One region of the Paenibacillus xylanilyticus genome, then DNA from elsewhere that is predicted to be linked to it. Evidence: riboswitches for the same ligand, from Rfam matches in the RefSeq annotation. Region 1 holds a riboswitch; each other region holds the start of a gene.
What was found. A riboswitch is a leader RNA that binds a small molecule or an ion and turns the genes downstream of it on or off. The one in region 1 is predicted to bind cyclic di-AMP.
Positions count from the first base shown of each region.

Region 1 (4,238 bases):
CTGTCTACCGGCAGTTTCTCTTCCAGCAGTTTCATCATAATAGGAGTCGTCACATAATACGGCAGATTGGCTACAACACTTACCTTGCCCACACTAGCAAAGTCTGTGCGGAAAAGCTCTGCCAAGTCCAGCTTCAGCACATCGCCGTGCTGTATCCGAACGTTGGGATAAGGCTCCATTACTTCTCCAAGGATCGGTAACAAACGCTGATCGATTTCCACCGCGGTTACAGGGCCGGCTGCTCGGGCCAGTCTCTCCGTAAGTGCTCCAATCCCCGGGCCGATTTCGAGTGCGCCCTTGGACTCGTCCAGATCTGCTGCATTTACAATTTTGTTCAATATATTTTGATCAATCAGAAAGTTCTGACCTAGACTTTTTTTAAAGGAGAAACCGTGTCTCTGAATTATCTCTTTCGTTCGCTTGGGTGTTGCAATTTCCAAAGTCTCATCCATGCCATTCATACGCTCACAATCCTTCACGTTCAATTTGCGATAATGCTGCAGAAAACTCTTCCCGGCTAATTTGGAATACACCCAGCCGCTTGTGGAACTGCTTTCCGTTGCAGTAACCTATGCCGAGCAGATTCCCCATCTCCATACGCCTTGCAGCTGCCTGCGGGTGCACAATCAGTCCTGCTGCAATCAAGTCATCCCAATCGATCTGGCTCGGTACACCCTCGTACGAGGTATGCACACGCTCCAGCGCATGGCGGATTGCCTCAGGTGAGGCATTCTCGACCCCGATATCCCCTTTGCGGGTTGCGTCCGCTTCCGGAATAAAAGCATGTTTGCAGCCTGGAACCTTGTTTGCAATGATTTTGCGAATGCGCTCACCGGCATGATCCGGGTCGGTAAGAACAATTACACCGCGTCTTTCCTGTGCCAGTGCAATTCGCTTCAGGATTCGCTGGTTAATGGCTGATCCGCCGGTCTCTATGGTGTCTGCCTCAACAGCCCGCCGGATGGCGACGGTATCGTCGCGTCCTTCTACCACAATGACTTCTTTTATCATGTTCCATTTCTTCCTTTCTAACGCAAAAAGAAGAGGAATATCCTCTTCTCTGCCAAACGGCGGCGAGCCTATTCAGACTCCACCGCCGCATATTCCGCATGATTCATTCATGCAACTATTTTATAGCATTCCCATTTCAAAGTAAAACGATTTTAGTTCGCTTCCGGCTTAACCGGACCGATCACATATACCGTCTTGCCTTTCTTACGTCCGAAATTCAGGGCATGCTTTACACTGTCATAATACACATCGATTTTGTTGCCTTTAATGGCGCCGCCAGTATCTTCCGCACGACGGAAGCCGAGGCCCTCAATATACACCCACCAGCCGATCGGAATCACTTTTGGATCGACCGCAATGGTCCGTCCTTCAGTTACCCGGGTACCGGAAGCTGTTTTTGTACCAATGCCAGGCTCCTCAGAAGAGTACGCGGTCATCGATACATTTTTAAGTACTTTGGAATATTTAAAAGAAGTGCCTGAGACGGTAATCACTTTGCTGCCTGATGCAGCGGTTTTCTTCGAGTTCGTTGTCGTTTCTTTCTTTGCTGTGGAGGTTTGGGCCGATACCGTCTGAATCTCCGGCTTCTTCACAACAGGTTTTGCTTTGGTTCCGACAGCAATAACTTTATCGACACGGTTGGTCGATACCGATTTGCCCACCATCTTTTTGGAGACTAACTCTCCATCCTGGAACACCTTTTCGATATGCTGTACAAGTGTACCTTCTTTGCCGTTTACGATGACGCGATTGTCACCTTTGTACAAGCTAGGGTCAGCCGTTTTGATTACTTTGTACGCAATCGGCTGTTCCACTTCCACTGTACGCTTTGTTACACGCACTACGCGAATTTTCATATCTGCCTTGATTGGTGTTGCGAGCGCAGGATAAACCTTATCCTCACTTGCAACTTCAATTCCAGATTTCTGAATTGCATCTTCTACCGATGAATCGGTTGTATACAGAGTCTTGGTGTCTCCGTCTGCCGTAATGTTGACTGGAACGGCCCGCTCAATAACGATGCGGTCTCCATCTGCGATTGCCCCGTTCAAAGGCATGGATACCTCATCATGGGGGCTGACTGTGATTGATTGCTCCTCCAGCATTTCTTGAAGCATTCCTGTACGAGTCTCTACCGCTTGAGCTTTGCCATCAATAACCAGCGAAATTTGTTTCCCGGCTTGACCGTAAACGACTAACAAGATCATGATTGTAAGCGCGATTGAGAAAATAGCGATCAGTGCCATTTGACGCATGTTCTCATGCTTCCACCGCAACGCGTAAGACTTACTGGATGATCGTGACTCATGGGTCTCTTCTGGTTGGAATGTGCCCACTTCTCCGTCCTCCTTCATAGCCTCGCCGTCTAAAGTTAATGCATGATGTCTTTGACGCGACTATACCAAATTTTCTACAGAACTGATCGATATCTCAATGACCGGTTCTGCACCATGAACCACTCTTCGCAACATGATGTCACCACCTGAATTCTTACCGTATGATGACCTTATTTCTTTTATTCAAAAACAAAAAAGCCAAAGAAAGAGTGTAAGAGGAACTCTTTCGTGGCTTCCGAATGATTTTGAATATCGGAAATTCATGCACGAGGTTGCCTCTCTTTTTCCGCTTGCGAGGTTAGCTGTCGGGTTCGGGCGAAAGAGAGCCGCCCTATCTCCGGTCACCCGCTCATGGCGGATGCCCTTGAATTCACCCCGAGACCCAAAGAAGAAATCAAATAGTGCTTCGCAAATGCATCCGCTGCTTTTGGGTCAGCGAACGATGCGCATCAGCTACTTACACTGATGTTTAAGCCCTATTGGTTCCCCCGCTCTCCGTTAACGGAGACTCAGCGAGATCGGTTCATGAAAAGTATTGTTGTGTCATCGGAAAGTGTCCCTTTGTTCATCCCCCGAACATCTGTCCAATTTTCCTCACAACAATTCACTGAAAAGATGATATCCTGTTTCGATGCATGTTGTAAAGCGTTGTTCAAGTACGTTTTTCTAAATATTTGGTTAAAATATTGTAATATTCTTCATTTATTTGGATCAAAAAGCAAATTCGCTCCGTCTACCTCTCTTTTTCACCGCATTTGCTTCGTTTTTTAACGAATCCCAAATCGTTCCATGGCATTTTTGGTCGTTATTGCAGCAATTTCCTCTACCGAAATGCCTTTAATTTCCGCAGCTGCTTCTGCAACCAGACGTACATGCGCTGTTTCGTTTCGTTTTCCACGATAAGGATGTGGTGTAAGATATGGGGAGTCGGTTTCAATGAAAAATCGGTCCATTGGCACCTTCGCCAGTACCTCTTTTGGCTGCTTGGCGTTTTTGAACGTAATTGGTCCACCGAAGGATAGATGGAACCCTAGATCCAGACAGAGTTTTGCCGTTTCCCAGCTTCCTGAGAAAGAGTGCATCACACCCCCGACTTCTCCTGCTTTCTCTTCACGCAAAATTCTGACAATATCTTCATGAGCATCGCGATTATGAATGACAATAGGCATATTGAGTTCACGAGCCAGTCCGATCTGTTGTCTTAAAACACGATGCTGCACATCCTTCGGTGAAGTGTCCCAATAATAATCCAGGCCAATTTCGCCTATGGCAACGACTTTTTCATGTTTGCACAGAGACGCAATCCACTCGAGATCGCCCTCCTGCATCGTAATGGCATCCTGAGGATGCCAGCCTACAGCAGCATATATAAAATCATACGTTTCGGCAAGCTTCATCGTGGATGGAATGGTCTCCCGGTTGAAACCAACATTGATCATACGGCCAACCCCGGCGTCAACAGCACGTTGAATCATCTCCTCGCGGTCCTCGTCGAATTGCGGTGCATCCAGGTGTGTATGTGTGTCGAATAACATCATTTGTATTTCTCCCTTCCTGTCGAATAACTGTTTTCGATCCCAATCAAAATTCTATAAAATGCACTCATTTTATCATCATCATTTGATTTTTCAGAGTACAACATGTGGAATTAACAAATTTAATTTCTACTATATATAGGAGCCCTTCTCACCTTAATTTGTTCAAAAAAAGTGTACATTACAAAATTATGTCGATCTACATATACTCTCCATTAAAGCAGATTACTGTATCATGATAATATCTCGAAATAGAAACTCTTTCTGCCATAGCTAATTTGTAATAATTTTACTCCTCACAGCTCACTTCATGATCATGAGAAGTATGGGCGAATATGAGATGGCAGCTCGTGAA
Region 1 is NZ_CP044310.1:30,969-35,206, reverse strand. Features, by position in the region: gene rsmA (16S rRNA (adenine(1518)-N(6)/adenine(1519)-N(6))-dimethyltransferase RsmA) at 1-452, opposite strand, end outside; gene rnmV (ribonuclease M5) at 466-1,011, opposite strand; gene F4V51_RS00150 (resuscitation-promoting factor) at 1,164-2,348, opposite strand; cyclic di-AMP (ydaO/yuaA leader) riboswitch at 2,620-2,873, opposite strand; gene F4V51_RS00145 (TatD family hydrolase) at 3,116-3,886, opposite strand; gene F4V51_RS00140 (HD domain-containing protein) at 4,198-4,238, opposite strand, start outside.

Region 2 (4,238 bases), 2.2 Mb from region 1:
TTGACAAAGTTAATGCCCCACTCGCCCAGAAGATCTGCAATGGAATCGATGTATTTCTGAGCACATGGATTCGAAAAATCAATCTTGTAGGTATACGCATTCCAAGCATCCATCACGGTAAGCGGCTGATAAGCAATATCCTGCATTCGGCAAGCTCCGCCCGTCCCATAGATCTCAAGGTTTTTATTGTATGCATCAATGGACAATCCGGGAATCAGATAGATCCCGATCTTCTGACCATTGTTATGAACATAGTCGATAACCTCCTGGAATCCGTTCGGATACAGTTCTTGGTTAGGAATCGGTCTTCCGTATTCATCATTATCTCCGTTCCATCCCGCATCAATATTGATATATTCATAGCCATGAGCCTGTAACTTCTCGCGCATGGCATCCGATTGCTTCTTGATGCTCTCCGCTGATGTCCATTTTACGGAAGGGTCATACACCTGCATACTGTAACTGCTCCAGCCCATGTAAGGTTTCTCAGCTAATGTCGTCTCTGCAGCCGCTTCAACCACACGACCTTTGGTCCCTGTAAATCCAAACTGAACTGCCGCAAAGATGAACACCAGAAAAACCATCACTATCCGTTTACCCATTCGCTTCAAATCATCCCTACCCCCTCTGAAATAGTGAATTCAAAATCCATAATGATAGCGCTTTCCTTACGTGAAAAGAATAGTGGATGTATTATGCTCAGGGTAGGTACAATTCGGAATTTTGCGTACATTTCACCATGAAAGCGGGGGTACAACAGCCATAGAACAGGCATTTCTCCCCCTTACACCGAAGATTTTGCAAGTGAGCCGCTGCTATAAGATCGATTCGAAGGACGTTGTTTAAGTAACGATGTGTGTATCGTAGTTATGGTCTTATGGTCAAGTAAAAAGACATAAAAAAAGGTCTCCCGCAGGCGTTAGCCTAACGAGAAACCTTTTCTTCTTATGATGCGGTCGAGAGGACTCGAACCTCCACGGGGGGTTAGCCCACACGGACCTGAACCGTGCGCGTCTGCCAATTCCGCCACGACCGCATATGGCATATCTCCGAGATAATCTATCGCGGCGACAAGAAATAATATATCATGTGAAATTCAGTGTGTCAACACTTAAATGATTTAGTATAAAACTAAGATAACCAAAAGGAATTAAAATCTGCTTGAGAACAAACTTTCCCTGCTAAAAATGAACCACGCTCTCCTCTACTACTCCAATTTACTTATTTGTCCAATTTTTGCGCTGATGAAACACAAATTACGTTTTTGTCATCATAAATAAACATGGAGAACTACTACTTTCCACAAAAAGTCTTGAATTCCGTTAACATTGCAGAAGGAAGAAAGGTTTGACAATTACGCATTTATGCAATATAGTTTCAAAAGGTTACAAAATATTAATTATTCATTTGCCGAGTTTCATGTTTGAAAACGGGGGAACCATTTTGGGTGAATTATTCTTATACATAGGAAATATAGGGAACCTTCTACCGAACCCTTAGCTAACTCCGTAGGCATCGAAGGGAGAACATTGATTTTGAAAAAACTGATCATTTCTATTTTTGGCGCAGCCGTTCTATTTACATCTGGTGCAGCAAGCACTGAGGCGAGCAGTATTAACACCGTCGTTAACAACATGACTGGAATACCTTATAAGTGGGGCGGCACGACGCTGGCCGGGTTTGATTGCTCTGGATTTATGAGATATATTTTCCAAAAATATAGCATTGAATTGCCACGTACGTCACAGCAGCAAGCCAAGGCGGGTACTCCGGTATCCAAGGCCAATATCCGCACAGGGGATCTAGTATTCTTCAACACTTCAGGCAGCGGAATTTCGCATACAGGCGTATACATCGGGGGCGGACAATTCGCTCATGCTTCCAGCAGTAAAGGTGTCAGCATCACCAAAATGTCGAATCCATACTTCAGTGACCGCTATGTAACAGCGCGCCGGGTGACCGGACAATTTATGTATAACAAGATGCTTGGAAAAATATAAGTTGGACAAGAAACAGGCTCTGGAATGCTCCAGAGCCTGTTTTGCTGTCTGGTTATTCAGACTCACTTGCAGGAAAACCTTAGTGCAACGCTTTTTGCACACGCATTGCGCCTTGAGACAGCGCGTGACCGCCGCCTACCGCTCCAGCTACCGCAACCGTCTCCATAATCTCCTGATCGGTTGCGCCCTTCGCACGGGCCTCTTCTACGTGGTAAAACGTACATACTTCGTTATTGGCAAACAATCCGATGCCGAGGGCAATCAGCTGCTTGGTTTTGGCGTCGATGGCACCTGACTGAAAGCATTCACCTGTAAAATCGTGATACGCTTTGACTACGCCAGGCAACACATCGCTTAATTCTCCAATCTGATCCTTGTAGGCATGTACCTTATCATTCATCAATGTCATGGCTACCCGCACATCCTCTCGGCTGATAAGTTTACGAATTCTCGCTGTACCTATCTTCTCTCCCGAGTGGCGGAATTATGCCAAACCATCCATGGTAATTCCATGCATCCGTCTCCAGAGCGGCTCTATTCATTCAGCCGGACTTTGGCGCGGTTCACTAAAGAGCTGATAGCGATAGCTGCGGTCCAGCTTAACCACACGTCTGTTCTGGCGACGGATAAGCACCTGTTCCCCATCCCATGCAACGACAATTCCTGTTACGTCGTTGGATTCCAGACCATCCCGTACCACTCTTACTTTTTCACCCGATAAGCGCAGTGCATCCAATTCTGCATCACTAATCATGTCTATGGCTCCTATGTTTCAAAATAATTTACAAAAAGAGACCTAAATGAAGAGTCATTTAGGTCTCACGTGACTGTATTGGACTGTTATGTCATTCGAAAAATATCCCGACTGAAAGTTACCGCTGCGCGTGCTCTTTGCTGTCGTTCTTCTCGAACCAAAAATCAAGCACTTTGGCGGACATCACACGTTCTTCAAGGTACTCCACTTGATGTGGTGTAAATTGTTCTTTCCAAGCGAAGGACAACTCTTCACACAAGCCTACAATGGTCAGCAACTCTGACCAGGCAACATAGCGTTTGTACCAGAAAAATTGAGGATGTTCAATCATATAGGGATAAAGGTCATCGAATTCCGTATGTTTACAATCCAGGGCACGTTCAAAATGAACTTTCGACTCCGCCAGCTTTTCAATAAAAAATTGTTCTGATGCCGGTTGGTTCCCCATGGTGTTGCCTCCTCTCCCTAACATAACCCCATTATAAATGAAATTCGCGGTCATGCAAAGGCATTGTTCAAAAAATAGGCTTTTTCCTTTAAACTGTCACATTTGGTTATCGTCGAATTGCACGGTTCCATCATTCAGTGAACGAATGCGCACCAAAGCTTCCACCGGAATGCCCTGCTCGCGGATCGTACGTGCACCGGCCTGAAAACATTTCTCGACCACGACACCGAATCCGACGAGCTCCGCCCCTGAACGTTCAATGATCTTAATGACACCGCGAGCTGCATCTCCGTTGGCGATAATATCGTCTATAAACAAAATACGGTCATTCTCATGAATATATTCGCGGGATACCATAATATCGGTTACGATCCCTTTGGTAAAGGAAGGTACACGTTCACAGTAGGCATCGGGATCTGCCAGAAGTGTCTTTTTTCGACGGGCAAATACGAGCGGCACCCCAAGTTCATGTGCTGCGGCAAAAGCAACCGGGATCCCTGAAGATTCCACGGTAATGACCCGTGTCACTCCACTTTCACGAAAGCGAGCAGCAAACTCGCGGCCCATCTCCATTGTCAGTGCAGGATCAATCTGGTGATTCAATAATCCGTCCAGCTTCAGCACCTGATCCGAGATGACTACGCCTTCTTGTAATATTCGTTGTTTTAATATTTCCATCATTCGACCTCCCAAGCCTATCCTATGAGGTAAAAGTATCATAGATGAGGCTGTCAGTTCAAGCGAAATCGGCTTTCCTCCATCATTGACCGATTCTGAGAACGAAAGCTTCTTACAATTGTCATGAGTTACCAGGGTCAAGCATACCTTGTACCATGGTACCCGCATGTCCAAACTATTATGGGGCCTGAGAGGGGAAACGCATGAAACAGGCATTCCGGGTGCTGCAGATCGCATTTACATACATCGGAACGGTTGTAGGAGCAGGCTTCGCGACAGGGCAGGAAATACTGCAGTTTTTTACCCAGTATGGCAAATGGGCCACCATCACCATTGTCTTATCGACCATACTATTTGT
Region 2 is NZ_CP044310.1:2,226,203-2,230,440, reverse strand. Features, by position in the region: gene F4V51_RS10210 (X2-like carbohydrate binding domain-containing protein) at 1-602, opposite strand, end outside; tRNA gene F4V51_RS10205 (tRNA-Leu) at 952-1,036, opposite strand; cyclic di-AMP (ydaO/yuaA leader) riboswitch at 1,399-1,530, shown strand; gene F4V51_RS10200 (C40 family peptidase) at 1,536-2,000, shown strand; gene F4V51_RS10195 (carboxymuconolactone decarboxylase family protein) at 2,080-2,409, opposite strand; gene F4V51_RS10190 (hypothetical protein) at 2,539-2,754, opposite strand; gene F4V51_RS10185 (hypothetical protein) at 2,873-3,202, opposite strand; gene F4V51_RS10180 (xanthine phosphoribosyltransferase) at 3,299-3,880, opposite strand; gene F4V51_RS10175 (YkvI family membrane protein) at 4,084-4,238, shown strand, end outside.
Region 2: it holds a riboswitch for cyclic di-AMP, as region 1 does, so the genes downstream of both, F4V51_RS10200 (C40 family peptidase) here and F4V51_RS00150 (resuscitation-promoting factor) in region 1, are expected to answer to the same signal.

Region 3 (4,238 bases), 1.5 Mb from region 1:
TTGCGATCATCCCTGCCGTTATTGTGACGGCTATCGCCGGCGAACATGGTACGGAAGAGCTGCTGATTTTGAGCCAAGTGATTCTATCCTTGCAGCTGCCTTTTGCCGTTATTCCACTTGTGATGTTTACGAGTGACAAAAAAAGCATGGGCGCATTCGCCAACAAACTGTGGCTCAAAGTCGTCTCTTGGATCATCGCTGCCGTAATTGTGGTTCTGAACGTTTATCTGATTATCCAAACCATCATGCTGTTTTAATCTATATATGCGCTAAAACCGTCTCCCTCTTACTATAGATTTATAAAAAAAGGCTGATCCCTCCTCAAGAATATACTTGAAGGGATCAGCCTTTTAGCTTTGCCGTACACTTGCCTTGTCCTTTATTTAATGACACGAAAGTCATCTTTTTTTAATTTTATCCACTAACCCTCAGAAGGCACAAGCAGTGGAATAAGCTGTTCCAACGCTTCGATGGTCCAGTCTGCACGCTCTTGGCCCTCCAGCTCAGGCTGAAATCGTCCATAGCCCTGCAAAATCCGAATCGTTCGCATCCCCAGCTTCTTGGCAGGAATGATATCGTTATCAATCCGATCCCCAATCATGACTGCTTCCTCGGGTTCACATCCCGCCTGCTTCAAAGCCACAGCATAGAGTTCCGGATCCGGCTTCGATACACCTTCTTCTGCCGAACATGCCAGTACATCCACGTACTTCCGCAGACCGTAGCTCTCCAGGCGCTCAGCTGTCCCTGGACTCTGATTGGCAATAATGCCAATTCGATAATGGTGTGACAATTCCTTCAACACCGCGTCAGCAGAAGCGAAGGGCTTCTCCAGTTCCTTCCGGAACTTCAACTTCTCCTGGATCTTCTCCCTATGACGTTCATCGCTGATCAGCGTTCGAATGGCTACCCTCATGGGCCACTGCTCATAATTTCGGTAACAGGAGGCAAATATCTCTCGCACTTCCTCTATTTTCACCGGATAACCAAGCAAGCAGGCTTCTTTTACAAACTGCCCTATAATATCATCTACCGGCTCCCATTCGTCCACCAGCGTATCTCCTACATCAAAGAACAACCATTTTAACCCCCGTACATCCGGCACGCCTATTCCTCCTTGTTAGCCATGAACGCAATCTCTACATCAGCAATGTACATTAATGCTCAAATAAAAAAGAAGACCCACCATCAAGCATGAGTCTCCTCAGAATTCCGTTTTTCCACAAGTTCAATTATAACAGGCACCTTACACCGGATCAATCGGCAGCTATCACATTAACCATTAAGCAAGAAGCCAACTTCTCCATTAAGAGAATACACAATACGGTCAGCTCCCATCCCGCGGTAAATGCCTTTGGGGTGACTCTGTTCCGTGATCACACATAGTGATTTGGAGGTCCAGGAACGGCAGATCTGCAGGTAGCGGCAGGTCAGGTTCAAACTGTTCTCGAAAATAAAAACGTTGCCTACGCTCGACTGCGGTAGAAACCACTTCTGAGCTTCAGCTGTATTCATGCGAATGACGTTCTCCACTCCGATTCTGCGGAGCTTCCGTTCTTCCCCTGCACTGTTGGTCAGAACGGCAAACGGCATTTTTTTGTACATCAACAGCTTGATAAACTTGCGGCCCGCTTCATTCGGTGCTGTTACTAAAATCATCTCATTATCCATCGTTCGTTCCTCCCTTGGCGTGAAAAGACAACAAAAAAGAAGCGTGGGGGACCAAGGCCTCCCGAACGCTTCTTGAATAACCCATGACAAAAACGCCATGAATATGCGTACGGCTTGTTGCCTCTCCCTTTAACGCTTACGAGGTTAGCTGACGGATTCGGGCGCGAGAGTCGCCCTATTTCCGGCTTGCACCGAAAAATTCACCCCATGGATCAGCTGCAATGACAGCCATTCCGATTGGTTCCCCCGTTTCCCACCCATGAATGAATGGAAACTCAGCGATTAAAACATCGTTCCTGTTTCATATATTGACCAGAGCGATATTATCGTTTGTTTCGTTGTTCATGTTAAGTTTAATTGAATTAGAAATTACGATATGAATCATACACCCGCGACATGTTAGTGTAAAGTACGATCAGATCACCGAATGGACGAATTTAAGGCATTACATATCAATGATATCGCTTACAACCTATCCATTCTCCATCCATCTCTGTGAAGCTCGCTAATTCTCGTCCTTATGAAAAACGGTTGTAATTTTAGATATCTGTAAGTCAACATAGGAATTCAGTCAATTAGTTTTGCATTATCTAATTGTAAGCAATATAATATAACTATAGGAATCATTAACCCATTATACGATATGGAGGCGACTGATCATGTCCGTTTATGACTACAAAGTCAATACCCTTCGGGGCCAGGAAGTCGAGATGTCCGATTATCGCAACAAGGTGCTGCTGATTGTTAATACGGCGAGCAAATGTGGTCTGACCCCGCAATTTGAAGGCTTACAGGAACTCTATAACAAATTCAAAGACCGACAGTTTGAAGTACTGGGCTTCCCAAGTAACCAATTCGCTCAGGAAAAGGGATCTTCCGATGATATTGCAGAGTTCTGCCAGATGAATTACGGTGTAAGCTTCCCTATGTTTGAGAAAATTGATGTCAATGGCTCAAGCGCTCATCCTCTATTCCAGCACCTGACAACAGAGGCACCGGGACTGCTCGGATCCAAAGCCATCAAGTGGAACTTTACCAAATTCCTTGTTGATCAGAACGGACGCGTTGTGAAGCGTTATGCTCCAAAAACAACTCCTGATCAAATTGAGGCTGATATTGAGAAACTTCTGAAATAGATCTACATGGAGAGGCCATCATCAACAGGGAACCAGAGAAAGTCCGGTTCTGTGTGAATGGCCTTTCTTTATGTTGTTCCAAACGCAAAAAAAAGAGGCTTTCCATATTCGGAAAACCTCTTCTTGTCGTACATTATGATGCGGTCGAGAGGACTCGAACCTCCACGGGCATACGCCCACTACCCCCTCAAGATAGCGTGTCTGCCATTCCACCACGACCGCATGTCGTAAATAATCGGCAACAAAATTGATTATACAGGATCACATTATAAAAGTAAAGCACTTTTATTAAAACTACTTTTGCACCTGTGTTTTTCCTCCAAATATCGGTTTTTATCGTCATGATCTTTTAACTGCCGCATACATTAAATTTCAAATCTTTTATACATCTTCATTTTCAATTTGAGCTCTTCATGAGAAAACATATCATATACATAACATTATTTTTATGTGGTTAACTATTTTCAGTCATATAATGTAACATTTAAATATAATTAAAACTTAAAAACAAGAAACCATTGACAGAATACGGATATTTATGTGATTATATATATCATATAATTCGGATTTTAAACATAAAAGCATTCGGAAATCAATATTAATGTTATATAATATAACATTTTACGAACATAGGAGGCGAAAGACCGTGAACCGTGGGAATAAGCTGCTCGATTATGTCAAACTGCTTGATTCCTCCATTCATGTCGGAGGTTTTACCCATTCATTTGGTATGGATGTACACATTGCTGAAGGCAGCATCCGAAATGCCGATGATCTGGAGTCCTTCATGCGCTGCCAGCTGCATCCCAGTATCGTTCGACTTGAGGGCATGGCGATTAAAGGTATCTACAGCGCAACAGATCATAATGACACATGGCGAACAGCACTCATTGACAAGTTGGTTCACGTTCAGCGGACTCCTTCTGATCAAAGGGAGCAAGCTGCTGCCATGGGTAAAAGACTGATCAAGCTGGCCCGGGCTCTCCACCCTTGGATTGAATTCAGCCAGCTCGAACACACCCTTGCCAAATACGAGTCTGTAGGCTGCCTCTCTACTGTTCACGCCTGGATTAACCACTACCTCGATATCCCCGTCGAGGAAGCGGTAATGGGTTACTTGCACTCAGCCATGAATGCATGCATAACCGAAGCTTCCAAAGTTCTCCCCATGCATAACAATACCACCCAGGAACTGCTGGTTCGCCTGGCCGCAGACCTGGAGCATGAATGGAACACCGTTAGCGCCTCCGCTGCGGATGGACCGGCACAGCCAACCTCCATGTCCATGAAATCGCTGTTCCCCAGCTTCCACATGCTTGGCGCAGGGCTGCATGCTTATCGCGCCTAATCTTACCGACTCCAAGCTCCCCTCATATTTCCCCAAACGAAAAAAGCACGCAGCAACCTCCTTGCTGACGTGCTTTTTCTTGT
Region 3 is NZ_CP044310.1:1,496,662-1,500,899, reverse strand. Features, by position in the region: gene F4V51_RS06650 (Nramp family divalent metal transporter) at 1-257, shown strand, start outside; gene F4V51_RS06645 (HAD family hydrolase) at 422-1,105, opposite strand; gene F4V51_RS06640 (hypothetical protein) at 1,276-1,671, opposite strand; cyclic di-AMP (ydaO/yuaA leader) riboswitch at 1,790-1,962, opposite strand; gene F4V51_RS06635 (glutathione peroxidase) at 2,331-2,807, shown strand; tRNA gene F4V51_RS06630 (tRNA-Leu) at 2,947-3,029, opposite strand; gene F4V51_RS06625 (urease accessory protein UreF) at 3,454-4,155, shown strand.
Region 3: it holds a riboswitch for cyclic di-AMP, as region 1 does, so the genes downstream of both, F4V51_RS06640 (hypothetical protein) here and F4V51_RS00150 (resuscitation-promoting factor) in region 1, are expected to answer to the same signal.